Regions from separate parts of the Rhizobium sp. rho-13.1 genome, predicted to be linked through region 2. Evidence: riboswitches for the same ligand, from Rfam matches in the RefSeq annotation. Region 2 holds a riboswitch; each other region holds the start of a gene.

The links. A riboswitch is a leader RNA that binds a small molecule or an ion and turns the genes downstream of it on or off. The one in region 2 is predicted to bind cobalamin.
Region 1: another riboswitch for cobalamin. It lies ahead of EQW76_RS23465 (ABC transporter substrate-binding protein); the one in region 2 lies ahead of EQW76_RS22420 (HoxN/HupN/NixA family nickel/cobalt transporter).
Region 3: another riboswitch for cobalamin. It lies ahead of bluB (5,6-dimethylbenzimidazole synthase); the one in region 2 lies ahead of EQW76_RS22420 (HoxN/HupN/NixA family nickel/cobalt transporter).

Annotation. Positions count from the first base shown of each region.
Region 1 covers NZ_SCFL01000015.1:14,166-19,585, forward strand. The annotation lists gene EQW76_RS23450 (glycosyltransferase family 2 protein) at 1-147, opposite strand, end outside; gene EQW76_RS23455 (ABC transporter ATP-binding protein) at 316-1,080, opposite strand; gene EQW76_RS23460 (iron ABC transporter permease) at 1,077-2,120, opposite strand; gene EQW76_RS23465 (ABC transporter substrate-binding protein) at 2,117-3,133, opposite strand; cobalamin riboswitch at 3,314-3,542, opposite strand; gene EQW76_RS23470 (phosphodiesterase) at 3,794-4,615, shown strand; gene EQW76_RS30180 (hypothetical protein) at 4,661-4,795, opposite strand; gene EQW76_RS23475 (TonB-dependent siderophore receptor) at 4,911-5,420, shown strand, end outside.
Region 2 covers NZ_SCFL01000013.1:53,314-58,733, forward strand. The annotation lists gene EQW76_RS22405 (3-oxoacyl-[acyl-carrier-protein] synthase III C-terminal domain-containing protein) at 1-649, opposite strand, end outside; gene EQW76_RS22410 (cold-shock protein) at 770-973, opposite strand; gene EQW76_RS22415 (YcxB family protein) at 1,326-1,880, opposite strand; cobalamin riboswitch at 2,325-2,529, shown strand; gene EQW76_RS22420 (HoxN/HupN/NixA family nickel/cobalt transporter) at 2,613-3,671, shown strand; gene EQW76_RS22425 (hypothetical protein) at 3,954-4,364, opposite strand; gene EQW76_RS22430 (lysozyme inhibitor LprI family protein) at 5,025-5,420, shown strand, end outside.
Region 3 covers NZ_SCFL01000001.1:550,561-555,980, forward strand. The annotation lists gene EQW76_RS02880 (NADP-dependent malic enzyme) at 1-545, shown strand, start outside; gene EQW76_RS02885 (DUF2865 domain-containing protein) at 762-1,856, shown strand; gene bluB (5,6-dimethylbenzimidazole synthase) at 1,860-2,549, opposite strand; cobalamin riboswitch at 2,593-2,793, opposite strand; gene EQW76_RS02895 (TolB family protein) at 2,832-3,662, opposite strand; gene EQW76_RS02900 (DUF1003 domain-containing protein) at 3,850-4,380, shown strand; gene EQW76_RS02905 (GFA family protein) at 4,412-4,807, opposite strand; gene EQW76_RS02910 (TadE/TadG family type IV pilus assembly protein) at 5,204-5,420, shown strand, end outside.

The sequences.
Region 1 (5,420 bases), on a different contig from region 2:
GCCGTCATCGACCAAAACAATCTCGAAATCCTCACCGGCTACCGATCGAGCCGCCGCTACGCAGCGACGGCAGAATTCCGATATCCCCTCCTGCTCGTTGTAGCAGGGTGCAACAATTGAGAGGATGAGTGGTGAAATATTGGTCATATGCGCTCGTCAATTTTCAGCTCGTAGCCTAACCTTCAAAGGTCAAGACTTTCTTGCAAAGCAGCAGAAATGCTCAATCACGGCTACCGCTATCCTTCGACATTCGTATGTTGCGCAGTGTATTGGCCGTGATGGCCCCCCACACACATTTGCCACGCCGCCCGAGGCCTAGGCCAGCAGGTACTGGATGTGGCAGCGGCCGTGGATCGCGGACTTTTCTACGTGCGCTTTTACTCCGAAGACCGTGCGAATGAGGTGTTCGGTGAGGACGTCTTCCGGTGATCCGGCGGCGACGACCTTGCCGTCTCGCAGGACGACGAGACTGTCGCAGAACATGGCCGCAAGATTGAGGTCGTGAAGGGCGACGATACAGGTGATATCCAGCTTGGCGACAAGTGACAGGATATCCAGCTGGTGCTGGATATCGAGATGGTTGGTCGGCTCGTCGAGTAGTAGCTCGGTCGGAGCCTGCGCCAGCGCGCGGGCAATGTGCACCCTTTGACGCTCGCCGCCCGACAGCGTCTGCCATAGTTGGGCTGCCCGGGCCTGCATGTCGACCCGGGCGAGCGCGATCTCGACGGCGGCATCGTCGTCGCTGCTCCAGGTGGAGAGCAATCCTCTGTGGGGCGTGCGACCGAGGCGGACGACGTCGGCGACGGTCAGTGGTGTGTCGGTCGTCGATTGCTGCTCAACGAAGCCTATGCGGCGCGAGATCTCGCTGCGCGACAGACTAGCCACATCATGTTCTCCAAGTCGTATGATGCCGCTGCGGACTTTCCTCAACCGGCAGATCAGGCGCAGCAGGCTGGATTTCCCCGATCCGTTCGGCCCAAGCAGGCCGAGAACCTTGCCTTGCTCGATCGCCAGGCTGATGCCGTCAACGATGAGCGTGTTACCGGCTGCATAGGTGACGTCGTCGACGGATATGCTCATGGGGTCCTCCGGACACGATAGAGGATGACGGCAAAAGCGGGCGCTCCAAAGAGAGCCGTGACGACGCCGATCGGCAGGATCTGCTGGGGGATGATGATGCGCGAAGCAATATCGGCTCCGACCATGAAGATCGCGCCGCCAAGGGCGGTCGCCGGCAGCAGGCGGCCGTGCGACGGCCCGACCAGGAAGCGCGCGGCGTGCGGAATGACGAGCCCGACGAAACCAATCGAGCCGACCATGCTGACGACGCTCGCCGTCATGACGGCGGTCGTGCCAAGGAGCACGATCTGTACGCGGCGCACCGGGATGCCGAGGGAGGTCGCCGCGTCGGCGCCAAAGACGAAGGCGTCGAGCGCCCTGACATGGCAGAGGCAAACAATGAAGCCCGCCAAGGTCACGGGTGCGGAGAGATAGACGTCGGGCCAGCGCACGCCGCTCATCGAACCGAGCAGCCAGAACAGCACGCCGCGCGCCTGCTCTGCATTGGCAGACGTCGTGACGATGTAGGAGGTCAGGGCATTGAACAGCTGCGATCCGGCAACGCCGCAGAGAATGATCCGCTCGCCCGACCCGCCTGCCCCTGAGGCCAGAATGCCCACCAGCGTAAAGGCGACGACGGCCCCGATGAATGCTCCGCCGGACAGCCCGAGAACGTTTGCGCCGAGCCCGAGGATCGTGATGCAAACTGCCCCTGTCGAGGCGCCTGCCGAAATGCCAAGCACATAGGGTTCGGCCAGCGGGTTGCGCAGCAGGGCCTGGAGCACGGCGCCGCAGAGGGCCAGCGAGGCTCCGGCACTGGCTGCAACCAGTGCCCGGCTGAGACGGTAATCCCAGACGATGCCTTGGTGAATACGGTCGATTGCAAAGCCCGTGCCGAAGATGCGGTTCGACACAGCCTCTGCCGTCGTCTGCAGCGGGATGGAGATTTCCCCGATGGAAACGGCAAGGCTGATCGAAAATCCGAGGACGACGATGGCGGCAACGGCGAGCGCTGCAAGCGCCCACCATCTACGCCGTGTTACGACTGCGCTGTTGCTCACCGGGCCAGACCGAAGGACCTGATGCCATTTGCAAGAACCTCGATGCCGTCGATTGTCCGGATCGTCGGGTTCATGGACTGCGCATCCATCATCACAAATCGTTTGTTCCTGACGGCGTCCATTTCGCTGGTGACGGGATCGTTCTGCAGGAAGTCCAGCTTCACCTTGGGATCGTCTGCCGCATAGCGGCGGCGATCCATGGTGGCGATGACGATGACGGCCGGGTTCGCCTGGGATATTGTTTCCCAGCCGACAAGCGGCCATTCCTCCTCGGTGGTCACGACGTTGCGCGCATCGAGGGCCTTCATCATATAAGCGGGGGCACCGTTCTTGCCGGCTATGAAGGCATCGCCCCTGACCTCTTTGCTCGAGAACCAGAAGACGATCGGCAGGTGCTTGGCGGCCGCACCCTCCACGGATGCCACAGCGGTGGCCTCGCGTTTCCTAAGGTCGGTGATCAGGGCATCGCCACGGTCCTTGATATCGAAGACTTCGGAGAGCTGGGCGATCTCCTGATAGACTAGATCCATGCTGAACATCTGCTTGCGGACCCCGTCTCCGCCGTCGGAATTGACTTTGGCGACACAATCAGCCGGCGAGATATAGGTATTTATTCCGAGGTCGGAGAATTGCTCCCGCTTACCGACGGAACCCTGCGGTCCGACATGCCACTCGAATTCCGCAGCCACCAAGTCTGGTTGGCGTCCGACGACGGATTCGAAGCTCGGATCGTTGTCGGCCAGCCTTTTGATCTTGCTGTTGGCCTGTGCATATTGAGGAAGCACGGGACCCACCCAGACCGCCGTGCCGACGATCTTGTCGGCAAGGCCGAGAGACAGGAGAACTTCCGTCATCCCCTGGCCGATGGACACTATCTTCGAAGGCGCCCTGGCAAAGGTCACCTGTTGACCGCAATTGGTTATGGACAGCGGATAGACCGTCGCCGCGAATGCGGGGGCGGCCATGCCGAGAAGCCCGCAGGCAAGCGTAATGCTGGACAGAAACTGACGCATGAAAAATATCTCGATTTTATGGGAAGGCGAGTGCCCTGGTGCTGCAGGTATGCGGCAGCGAGGCAAGCTGCGGTTGCCACGTCAACTGTCGGAAGCCCAATCGAGCCGGAGATGCGCCAGGCTATGGCGAAAATTCAAATGAGACATATCTGTTCCTTTCCGGGCATCCCCGCCCGGGTTCATGGGATAGCGCTTGACGGCAGGTCTCCTGACTTGCGGATATGCGCCGATCATCTGTCTTCCCGCGAAACCTTCGCAGTGACATGGCCCTGAGGCCCTGGGATGAGCAGCAATCCGCTTACAGTTGCGGGGGCAGTCACGGTCTTGGTCCCATTCGGGTGGCCCTCACCGTGTTCCCTATTAATCCCCTTGGAGTCATCCTAAGGGAACCGTCGATGGCATCTATGACAGGCCTGCAACGGCGGTCAAGGTGGGCGGGTCTCGCAAAATCTCGCACAGGTCGGAAATCCATCATTGCTTTATATTATGTTATAACGTTACATTATTGGTAAAATGCAGGCAGTCAAGTGTCTTGTCGCGTTAGCCAACAAACAGACTGCTGACGCAAACCTGTTGCAAACGACGTGCAGGGTCTGGAATGTACGTACCGGAAAGGTGCCCGACGAAAGGCATTCCGGGAATCGCAGGCAGGAGTAGCGCATGAGCAAAATTATTATATTCACCGACCTGCACATGGTCCTGGAGGGAGAGACGATCATCGGCCTCGATCCCTATCAGCGCCTTTCAAGAGGGATAGATCATGTCAACCTGCATCACCGCGATGCTGAGTTTGCGGTGATGACGGGTGACCTCTCGCACCGCGGCAGTCGCCAATCCTATGCGAGACTGCGCGAACTGGTCGACACGCTCGAAATTCCCGTCCACCTGCTGGTCGGAAACCACGACAACCGCGAAAACTTCATTGCCGCCTATCCCGAAAGCCCGCGTGACGAGCACGGTTTTATCCAGCAGCGGATCGAGACCGAAAACGGTGTCATGCTTTTGCTCGATACGCTTTGCGGACCGCCCTACGTCTCGCCGGACGTTCATGCCGGGGTGCTGTGCGACAATCGGCTTGCCTGGTTGAAGCAGAACCTCACTGGTGCCGGCGACCGGCCCGTCTACATCTTCATGCATCACCCACCGCTCGACACCGGGTTTCCCGGGATGGACAAGATCAAGCTCCGGAACGGCGAGGAGTTTTACGATATCCTTGCCGAATACGGCAATGTCCGCCACATCTTCGCCGGCCATGTTCACCGTACGATTGGCGGCTCCCATCGCGGTATACCTTTCTCGGTATTCAAGAGCCCGGTCCATCAGCAGCCGATGGTATTCGATACGGAAGATACTTCCCTCTCCGTCGATGAACCGGGCGCCTACGGCATCGTTTTCCTGAAACCGCAGGGATGCCTCGTTCATGTCGAGGATTACGAACTGTCCAACCATTCGATATCGGGCAGCGACGCACTCGGTAACTGAGACATATGCCCTGACGTCGGACTATGCCGCGTCGCCGCCTCGTCTTTAGGCCGCTTCCATGACACCGACGCTGACCGGCAGGTCAGCGTTGGTGTTTTCACGTGCGCATCCTCCGGTTGCCGCGCGCGCCTCGGCAAGACCGGTGGAAAGATCGGAAAATTTGTAGGCAATAGTTGACATCGGGAGTCAACAAACAATACAGGAGTTCACCAGTCAACTTATTGATCATGGTCGTTGGTCGGTATTCCGTAGACTTTTCAGGTATTTGATAGATTGATTGCAGGGGGCTGCCGTGATGTTTCGCGAGGCTAGGACGACTGTATCGCCGGTGGGCACATCCTTTACGACGACCGTCGGACGTCTGATGATCGCGTTTCTGTCGAGTTCGACGCTGCTTGCCGCAACCCCGGTTTTCGCTCAGTCAGGCGACGCGGAAGCAACCACGCTCGCCAAGATCACCATTGCGGGCCAAGGCGACCGAGCTGGCACCATTGACAAGACGATTGTCGCAAAGAGTTCCCGCTCCAGCAGCAAGACCGACACCCCGCTTCTCGACGCGCCGGCCTCGGTTTCCGTCGTCACTGCAAAGGAAATGAAGGAGCGCGGTGTCACCAACCTCGACCAGGCGCTGGCCTACACGCCCGGCGTCTCCACCGATATCTACGGCTCCGACGACCGCTACGACCACTTTTTGATCCGCGGTTTCTACCAGACGACCGACGGCACTTTCCGTGACGGGCTGCCGATGCGTGTCGGCGGCTCCTTTACCGCCAGCCGCCTCGAGCCCTATGGCATGGAACGGATC
Region 2 (5,420 bases):
CCGGCTCGCGGTGGAAATCGAAGCGGGTGCCGCCGGCACCGATCTGGCAGGCGTCGTAACCGGATGACAGGGTGGTGAAACGGGAGGCCAGAATGCCGGAGCGATCATCCGCGCGGATAATGGCGGCACCTGCGCCATCCCCGAAAAGACCGGCGACGGCGGGCTGGGCTTTCCAAGGCAGGGCGCGCGAGGCGATTTCCGACGAAACTATCAGGATAGTGCGGTGATTGCCGGTTTGCAGCAGACTCGATGCAAAATGCAGCGCCACCGGAAAACTCAGGCATGTGCTGTTGATGTCAGTGGAAAAACAGGCGCCGTCCGCGATGCCCAGCGCCCTCTGGATGGCCGGCGCCATGCCCGGAATTGGCTGATAGGCGACCGCCGAAGCACTGATGATCATGTCGAGATCCTGCGGTCGCAGGCCAGCCGCATCGAGCGCCTTGCGTGCGGCATCACAGGCGAGATCGATCTGGTTCTCGTCATCACAGACATAGCGCGTATGCACACCGGTCACGGACTGCAGATAACCGCCGGGGAAGCCATGCAGGTTATCGAGATCCGATGATGCAACGGCGCGACGGGGGACGGATCTGCCGGTTCCCACGATGGTCATGCCGGAGAGGCGTCGTTCTTCAGCTACCCGGTGCATTGCGTTCCTGTACCTGTCGATCGTCTCTGTTCGGGGCGTAAGATCGAAAGGCACGCGACGCGACCGGAATGACGTCGATCACTTCGGTCGCGTCGCGCATATTCGATGCCGGAAAGGCAATTACAGGACAGTTACGTTTTCTGCCTTAGACTTGCCAGTCTTGCGATCTTGGCCGACGTCGTAGCTAACTTTCTGGCCATCCTGCAAAGCACCGCCAAATCCAACGGCTGAAATGTGGACAAATACGTCCGGACCACCATTGTCAGGGGTGATGAAGCCGAAGCCCTTATCTTGGGCAAAGAATTTTACAGTACCGGTTGCCATCAAGTCCTCATTTTCAGTATGCGACGTCTTCTGATTGCGCAGCAGTAGTAAACAGCAAGAGCTCTGGCTGGCAATAGCTCGAACTGAACAAGATTCAATCATTCTCCCGAGGGCGGGGACATCATATCAGAAACTACTGGTCGTTAGTTCGAGTCCGCTCACGGCGACGGAATCAGCAAGTGTTAGGCGAAGGTCGGACCGATGGCACATTTGAGTCTTTAAACCACGCAGCCATCGTTAGTGCCGTCGAGCGCAGCCGCGAGAACATGAAAACGCGGGTTTCCAAGGAGCCGCTTTCGGCAGCTCCCGCCCAACCCCAGTCGTTCCTGATGCAAAAGTCAAAATTTTGGCATCAACGCTGACCGCCGATCAGCCTTGCCGCATCCAGGCTTCTCGCACGCGCCGCGTCCGTCATCAGTGACATGGCCTCGGCAATAAAATTGTGTTCGGCTTCGGCGGTTGTAAAAAAGCGCCGAGGAAGGACCATAGCGCTGCTTTGAACCAGAAACACCCAGTATTTGCGGGTTTGAAAGAGATCCGTGACGCAACGCCAATTGGCGGTCATCGTCAGGTCGCCCAGATCATAGACTAGCGCCTCAGGAGTTAAGCGAAGCGAAAGCGGCTGCTCATATGCTTGACCTCGCTTCGCAAGAGCTTTCCGCATTGAAGAGCCGGCCAGTCTTTGGATTGCCAGCAATCCCACCCAAACGCCAACGAAAGCGAACTCGATTGAAATCGTGGCTGCGAACCATGACCCCGACACCCATCCTCCCACAGGGATGCCGATCGCCAACATACAGACTAGCAGGATCAATTTCATCTGGCGTGGTGATACGCCCCTTCGACCCTTGATATAGGCCATGGCGGCTGTTGTTTCCCCGGCAGCCAGAACGCCTGTCGCTTCCATCCTAGTCCCCTCGAAGCAGCTTTGAGAGCAATCGCCGCGTAAGCGCGTGCGCGAGCAAGATAGAGGCGAATGCGCCGAATGAGAATGGGCCGGAGCGGACGCCTCCCATTTATGACTAACGTCAGACGGGTGGAAACGCTACCACGGCCCTAACGCCTGCGTGCTGTCTATGTTATGAGGCGAGCAATCCACAAACCGGCCGCGGCTAATGCCCCAGCCCAGATGACTGCCACGAAAATCATAATAATGATGCTGCGGATGAGCTTCATCTGGCTACCTTGTCGGTGGAACACTAATCCGGCGCAGACGCTTTGTGGGCGATAGTGCACGCTCTGAATCGGTGAAGACGCCTTTACTGGATGGCAGCAGAAATGCCAAGTCATCAAGCTCGTCCGAATTTCGGCCCGCAGCATGCTGCACTGATTGACGTGGCCACCTCGCATTCGTAATAGTCTCCGCGATGGTTCCCGTATGGGATCAAAAGGGAACACGGTGCGGATTACCCATCAGGGGCCAAAACCGGGACTGTCCCCGCAACTGTAAGCGACGAGCTTCATCCAAGATGCCACTGGTCCACATGGGGGACTGGGAAGGCGGATGCGGCAACGACCCGCAAGTCAGGAGACCTGCCATCATCGGATGTCATTGGCATAAGCGTGGGGCGGGGTGTCTCGACGCGGCGGATTTCCGTCACCTTTGCCATGACAGCAGACGTCACACAAAGGACTTCCCATGTTGACCAATATCACCAGACTTTTCGACGAGAGCACCCCTGAACTCAAGGCACGTCTCGTGACGATCTATACGATTCTTGCCGTTCTAAATTTTGGAGCCTGGCTATGGGCGCTTGTCGCCTTCTGGGACGAGCCTGCGCTACTCGGCGTGGCACTCGTAATCTACGGGCTCGGCCTTCGCCATGCCGTTGATGCCGACCATATAGCCGCCATTGACAATGTCACCCGAAAGCTCATGCAAATGAAACAGCGGCCGGTTTCCGTCGGCTTCTTTTTCGCAATCGGGCATTCGACGGTGGTCGTGCTGGTTGCTGGAGCTGTGGTGGCGGCATCCTCGCTGCTTGGTGGGTTCCAGAGCCTCGAGGGTATTGGCGGCACGATCAGCACGAGCATTTCGGCATTGTTTTTGCTGATCATCGCTACGATGAACATCGTGATCTTCGTGGCGATCTATCAGAGCTACCGCCGCGTGCGGGCAGGGGGCACCTATGTCGAGGAGGATCTTGACCTTCTCCTCAACAATCGAGGCTTTCTCGCGCGCGTATTGCGCCCGATGTTCAAACTGGTCACCAAGAGTTGGCATATGTTTCCCCTTGGTTTTCTATTCGGCCTTGGCTTCGATACGGCGACCGAGGTCGCTATGTTTGGCGTGTCAGCGACACAAGTGGCCAGAGGCGTTCCGGTCGAGGCGATCATGGTCTTCCCGGTGCTGTTTGCTGCCGGTATGTCCTTGATCGACACAACTGACGGCGTGATGATGCTCGGCGCCTATGATTGGGCCTTCGTCAAGCCGATGCGAAAACTTTACTACAACATGACGATCACACTGGTTTCGATCGTCGTAGCCGTGCTCATCGGCGGTATCGAGGCCCTCGGATTGATCAGTGACAAGTTGGGGTTGGAAGGTGGCCTCTGGGACATCGTCGGCGGATTGAACGATAACTTCAACAATCTCGGGTTCGTGATCATCGGCGTCTTCCTTCTCGCCTGGATCCTCTCCTTCGTGATCTACAAAGTTAAAGGCCTGGACGACGTCAAAATCAAAAGTCCGGTCTGACGCTATCGCAAAGGTTTCAAGGGGCCATCGCGACGGCCCCTTGTCTCTATGCAAGTCCGAACCCGCAGGTCACACCGCTCTCGCCTTATTCAGTACGTTTAATCTAAGGGTCGTGGCGAGGACAAGTCCAGTCTCTTTGGCGACAAATCCGACAATGATCTTCGAGATATTGAAGAATGCCGCCGATCAAGAGCCGACGGCTGATTTGACCGAGGGCCAAATAGCTCAAAAAACAAATAGCCGAACCGAATTTGCCCAAACATCCTAAAGGCACGCACTCACTCACCGCGCAGCACTAATGATTTTACAAATTCCTTTGCGGACAACATCCTTACTGGTGAGCTGGCCGGCCTGGATGTCAAACACGACATCTACCCTGACACCTGAGCCTTTTTGGCGTGCGACGACGCGGAGCGTTTGAACTCTACCACTGCCACTTGTTTCCTGAAATGCGTCGATCGACGAGAGTTCTTTATTGGTCCTGATGCCCGAAAAGCCCTCCGCCGCTACACCCTGTGCCAATCTCTTCAAAATCACTGGCGCGCTTGCTTTTGGATAGTCTTCCCATGAGCGGTAGCTGAGCGCGGTGAGCATAGGCACACCCGATACCGTAAAATTACCTTCGCATGAGGCTGCCTGTACAAGCGTTGTTTCGCCAAGCAGCAAGGCTATCATTATCACCACAGTCTTCATTAGCTTCCTCATCGGTGAGTATGTTGATTTCCACTAAGGCTGACCCGGCTTCGGAGTGAGCTCCTCAGTACGGCTGCCACCCTGTCCCACGGGCCGATACGCTTCAATGAGATCGCAGAAATTTTGTTCAAGTCGGGTGCGGTGACGCTCCGGTTGAACGGTGGAACCGGGTAAAGGGCGGTCGGTTTCGGCCCGCACTCGCCCAGTGTGAAGTGCTCCGTGCAACTGGGGTGGGCCTTTCGCACGAACATCCTCACCACACGACGGTGCAGCTCTGGAAGACGTTCATACTGAGTACCCTTCTCTCAGTTCGCACCGGTGCACAGCCTAACGATAGCATCAAACTCCAGACGCACCGGGACTGGGACCGGTGCGTATCAAATGCCGGCTGGAGAGCCAACGCCTTGGAGTCCGCGAAAAGTGCACATGTGTCTATATTTCCAAAAAAGCTCGAGTGTGCTGGCCAGTTAGAGCTGGGTGACATAGGTCTGTTTGCGAAGCGTGGGCTTGCGACCGGAGAAGGCTCAAACCATGGCGGCGCAGTTGCACTAAACTTTCTCGGTCCACGGTCGGGAAAACATGTCAATCGGACGAGCCAAACCAATGTGTCGCGAGCGTCTCACAACTCTTGCAGAGATCATTTGTTACGAGGATCCCAACATGACTTTCCAACAGGGCGCACTCTTTCGTATCGTTCTTTTCGTCCTGGCAATATCAATTCCCGTTCTGGCAGAAGCCGCCGACGGAAAAAGCGATTGCTTCGGATTCAACGCTCTAGATGACGACCCGCTCTCCGCGCAGCTCTATGAAGTTCAGCCCGGTGATAAGGTCGAGTTCCAGTGCCCTGAGCGATCCCTTTTTTGCAGTAAGGGGGCCTTCGTGCTGCCTGGCGATCAAGTGGTCGTTACAAGAATCGACGGTAATAGGGGATGTGCTGAATATCTTAACGCAGCGAAACCACATGACACGGATACAACGGCCGGTTGGCTGCCACTAGAGCGCCTGTCTAAGCAATCACCCCGAGCTGACTGGGTTGGCATTTGGGGGGACGACGAA
Region 3 (5,420 bases), on a different contig from region 2:
TCCGCGACTTCTCTGCCATGAGCCTGCTCATCTCGCAGCGCGGCAACACGTTCTATACCGACACCTACGTTAACTTTAATCCGACGGCCGAAGAGATTGCCGAATCGACAGTGCTGGCAGCGGAGGAAATCCGCCGCTTCGGGATCACGCCACGCGCCGCCCTTGTCTCGCATTCGAACTTCGGCTCGCGCGAATCGGAGAGCGCCACGAAGATGCGCAATGCCCTGCGGCTCATCCGGCTTGCAGCCCCCGATCTAGAGGTCGATGGCGAAATGCACGGCGACAGCGCGATTTCCGAGCATTTGCGCCGCCGCGTCATGCCGGATAGCACGCTGACCGACGAAGCCAACCTGCTGGTGTTCCCGAACCTCGATGCGGCCAACATCACGCTTGGCGTTGTCAAGGAGATGATTGACGGGCTGCATGTCGGCCCGATCCTGCTCGGAACGGCCCTGCCGGCCCATATCCTGTCGCCCTCGGTCACCTCCCGTGGCGTCGTCAACATGGCAGCCGTGGCCGTGGTCGAGGCATCGCAGCCCGGCTGATACTGACGGGACCGCCGGGCATCATCCCGGCGGTCGACCACCTGCTGCCGAGCGCAGGGCTGGCGCAAGTCAGTCGGCGCCATATATCTTGCGCGTGACAATGGATGAATTTTCGCCTTCGCCCGAGCTGAGGCGGAAACCATCCGAACGGAGCAGGCCAAAAGCGTGATAGTGGGCTGGAAACATTCATTTTGGGCGCTTGCCGCATCCTTGGCGATGGCAGCGCCACTGGCTGCCCAGACGAACGCAATCTGCGACGACCTGCGCGGCCAGATGGCCAATCTCAGCGAAACTGTCGGCACCAACCGCCAGCTCCGGCAATACCGCACCGCCATCGCCCAGCAGATATCCGAGTTGCGCCAAGTCGAGAACGACCTTGAGGAAAACGAGTGCTCGTCCGGCAGCATGGTGATCATAAACGGTGACGACGGCGGCACCTGCGCGCGGATCGAGGATACCCTGCAGCGCATGCAGCAGAACCTGCAGGATCTCGTCGCCAAGCGCGACCAGATCCAGCGCGGCGACGTTTCGGAAGGACCCACCCGCAACCAGCTTTCCGCAGCGCTGCGCGCCAACGGCTGCGAAGATCAGGATAGCGGCGATACCATCATCACCAACCGCCCGCCCCCGCAGGCAGGCATCGAGCCCAGCTACCCCGCAACCCCGGGGGCAACCACGCTGGACAGCAGTGGCGGCCCCTCCGGCAGCGAACCCGCACCGCAATCGCCGGTCCAGAGCTACGCCTTCGGTCAATCCTATGGCGGCGGAAATGTCCGCACGGTCTGTGTGCGCACCTGCGATGGCGGCTTCTTCCCGATGACCCAGAATGCAGCGCCCGGCGATTTCCAGCGGGATGGCGAAACCTGCGCGAGGATGTGCCCGGGCGTGAAGACCGAGTTGTTCTTCCACCGTCTGCCGGATCAGGAAACATCGGCGATGGTCTCCGCCTCGTCGGGCACCCCCTACAGCGCCATGCCCTACGCCTTCGCCTTCCGCAAACGGCCGCCGAATGAAAAGACCAGCTGCACCTGCAATCTGCCGGCCTATTACGAGGAAATGCGAAGGCAGAACGCGCTGACCAAGCCGCCAACCGCAGGCACGCAGCAAGGCTCGATTACGACGATCATCCCAAAAGCGTCGCCACCGGCCGTGCCGACGGCACCCGCAAAGGGCGATGCGCCGCCGGTGGAACGGCCCTACGATCCGTCCGCCGGCAATGTCCGTCAGGTCGGCCCGGCGTTCCTACAGCCCGACCAGCGCAAGCTAGACCTCACCCGTCCGGCCGTACCCGGCGAGCAGCCCCAGCAATAGGCCTCAGCCCTGCGGCTGGCCCCAGCCATTCTCGAACACTAGATCCTCCAGCGGCAATCGCTGCCGCCAGCCTTTGACGGCGAGTTCCGGTTCGCCATAGAGCTCGTCTACGAATCCCAGGCAGAGCCAGGCAATGATCTCGATCCGCTCCGGGATACCAAGCAACGCCCGGATATCGGCGTCGTGAAAAATGCTGACCCAGCCGACCCCGACACCCTCCGCTCGCGCCGCAAGCCAGAGGTTCTGCACGGCGCAGACCGTCGAATAGGCATCCATGCGCGGATTGTGGGTGCGGCCGAGCACGACGGGCCCGGCACGATCCGGATCGCAGGTGATGCAGATGCTGAGTGGCGCCTTGCGGATGCCCTCGAGCTTCAGCGACCGGTAACTCTCCCGACGGGCGCCCTCGAACTGCAACGCAGCCTCGCCATTGGCGCGCTCGAAGGCTTCGAAGGCCTTCTCACGGATGGCGGGGTCGCGCACGAGAATGAAATTCCAGGGCTGCATGAAGCCGACAGAAGGCGCGTGATGGGCAGCGCCCAGCAGCCTTGCGATCAGGTCGTCCGGCAGCGGTTGCGGCAGGAACTGGTCCCGCACGTCACGCCGCGTTTCGATCGCGTGGTAGATGGCGTCGCGCTCGGCGACGGAAAAAGCGTGTGCGCGGACGAGATCGTCCCTGCAATCAGGTCGCATCGTTTATATCCCCAACAATGCCAACCGCCCGCCGTCCTCGCGGGATCAGTCTATCTTATCAGGCCGGTCTTCTGGCTCGGCTTCATCTGGCGATGCTGCCTTCCCGGTCGAAACCAGTGGCATATCGGATAACTGACCGTTCCCTGTGCATCGCCATCCGCCTTACAGCGTTGGGCACGCGCCGGATTTGCACCGGCTTCCCGATTCTCCCGCCTGGGCGGGCACCTGATGAAGGAGATATGCGCGATCCGGCTGGCGATGGCAAGCGGATCGCAGGCGAGCTCAGCGCTCCGGTTCATACCTGACAAAGGCGAACTCCTCGCCATCGGGTGACCAACTCGGTACGTTGATTGTCCCCTGGCCCCCGAACAGCTCGAACAACGTCGTTATGTTGCCGCCATCCATGTCCATCAGCCGCAGGCGGACGTCGAGATCGCGCGGATGATCGAAGACGTCGCCGTCGTAGGAGAGCAGCACCACCTTGTCGCTCTTCGGCGACGGATGGGGAAACCAGTTGCCGAACTCGTCGTCGGTCACCTGCTGCAGGTCGCGACCGTCAGGCCGGATACGCCAGATCTGCATACGGCCGGTCCGGCTGGAGTTGAAATAGATCCACGCACCATCGGCCGACCAGTCCGGCCCGTCGTTGCGACCCTCGCCATGGGTCAACCGCGTCTCCTCGCCGCCCTCGACCGATATCGTGTAGATGTCGAAGAGATCGCCGCGAATGCCGCAGTAGCTGACATGCTTTCCGTCCGGCGACCAGCCGTGCCAGTAGGATGGGAGGTTTGTGGTCACCTGCCTGGGGAGACCGCCTTCCGCAGGCACGAGATAGATGCAGGACTTGCCGTACTGGACCTTGTCGCAGAGCGCGATCAGCGTACCGTCGGGCGAGATGCCATGGTCGTTGTTGCAACGGCTGGCAAAGCCTGTGTCGACGCGCTCGACAGTGGCGAGCCCGTCGAGCGACAGGCGGTAGAGAAGCCCGTCATCGTTGACGAGCAGGTAGCGTCCGTCTGGCGCAAAGTTCGGCGCCTCGACGAGACGATCGGTCTGCCAGACGACCCGGCTCCGACCTGTTGCAATGTTGAAGATTTCGACCGAACTGCGCATGTCTCACCCATCCTCGAAGCCGCCGCCTAAAAGCAAACGGCGACCGGGGAGGTTTTAACGGCTCGCCCACCCGACATCAACTGGCTCGACTGGACGCGATTGCGTGAGGCATCGCCATTCCCATGTTTTGCCGTTGCAATTCATCGTGGCAACCGAATACTGCCGCTAACCAGTATCGGAGTCACGCATGCCCAATCTCCCGAACTTCTTTCACACCCACTTCGATAAATCGTCGGACGATCTCGGCGTCATCGAAAAGCGGGTGCTGAAGCGAGCCCGCGAACGCAAGATCATCTCGACGGATGTCAACGCTGCCTTTTCCGCAAATGCCTCCGTCGGGGAACGGCTCGCAGACGGGATCGCCCGCGTCGGCGGATCATGGGCGTTCATCGTCTCCTTCCTGTTGTTCCTGGTCGCCTGGACGGTGCTCAACACCATCCTGCTCTCGTCACGCGCCTTCGATCCCTACCCGTTCATCTTCCTCAACCTGATCCTCTCGATGATCGCAGCCATCCAGGCGCCGATCATCATGATGTCGCAGAACCGCCAGACCGAACGCGACCGCTTCGAGGCTGCCAAGGACTATGAAGTCAACCTCAAGGCCGAACTGGAAGTCCTGTCGCTGCACGAGAAGATCGACCTGCAGGTGTTGACCGAACTGTCCGCCCTCAGGGAGGAAGTGGGCCGCATTACGAGGCTGCTGGAGGCAAAGGCCTAGCGTCGGCGGGACTGCCCCTTGCGGACGATGGCTAGTCGGATTTCGGGAACTGGGGCAGACCGTCGTGGAGGCTATAGAAGCCTGCCTTGTCGGCGCAATAGATGTGATGGCCCATTTTCAGCGCGTTGGGATCATCGAACAGGCCGGCCATGATCGAGATCTGTTCGGCATCGTCGGCGACCCAGAACAGCGCTGAGCCGCAGGTCTTGCAGAACCCGCGGCTGGCAGCGGGACTGGAGCGATACCAGCTGACATTCTCACCGCCCTCGACCGTAAGGTGGTCGGTCGCCACGTTGGTGGCGGCGAAGTAGAGTCCGGTCTGCTTGCGGCATTGCGAGCAGTGACACCCGACCACATCCCTGAGCGGACCTGTCGTCCGTATTTTCACGGCGCCGCAGAGGCAAGATCCGGTATGGTCGTCCTTCATAGCGCCTTCCCGATCCTTGTCGTTATGTATCATCCTGATGGTGCGGCATGCAGCTGTCAACTTCAGATTTCATGACTGCAGCATCAGCCACGCTGATAGCAGACCCTTTGCTGAATGCTCCCGGCAAGCCCTCGTCGAAAGGCAGTTAAAAGGGCGTTAAGCCATCTTCGCCCCCCGTCGTTCCCCTGGACGCACCAAAAAGCCAGATCTGACGGCCAAAGGTGCGATTTCGGGACAATCTAATGTGACACGCACCATTCATGCGTGCGTGTGGCTCAAAAATATACCCGCCAAAAAATTGCATAGGTAACCTAATATTAGGATATCGCAATTCAAAATTGAACCAGCAGGATTGGGAAGGTTGTCGCAACCGAAGAGGAGACGGAGACGATGATTATGAGCAGATTTCGCCGTTGCGAACGTGGTACTGCAGCCCTCGAATTTGCGATCATCTTTCCGGTGTTCATTCTCGTGCTGATGACGTTGATCGCCTACGGCATCTATCTCAGCGCCGCCCATTCCGTTCAGCAGATCGCGGCCAATGCAGCCCGGACCGCCATCGCCGGCGTCACCGAGGCCGAGCGTGAGCAACTGGTCAACACCTACATAACCA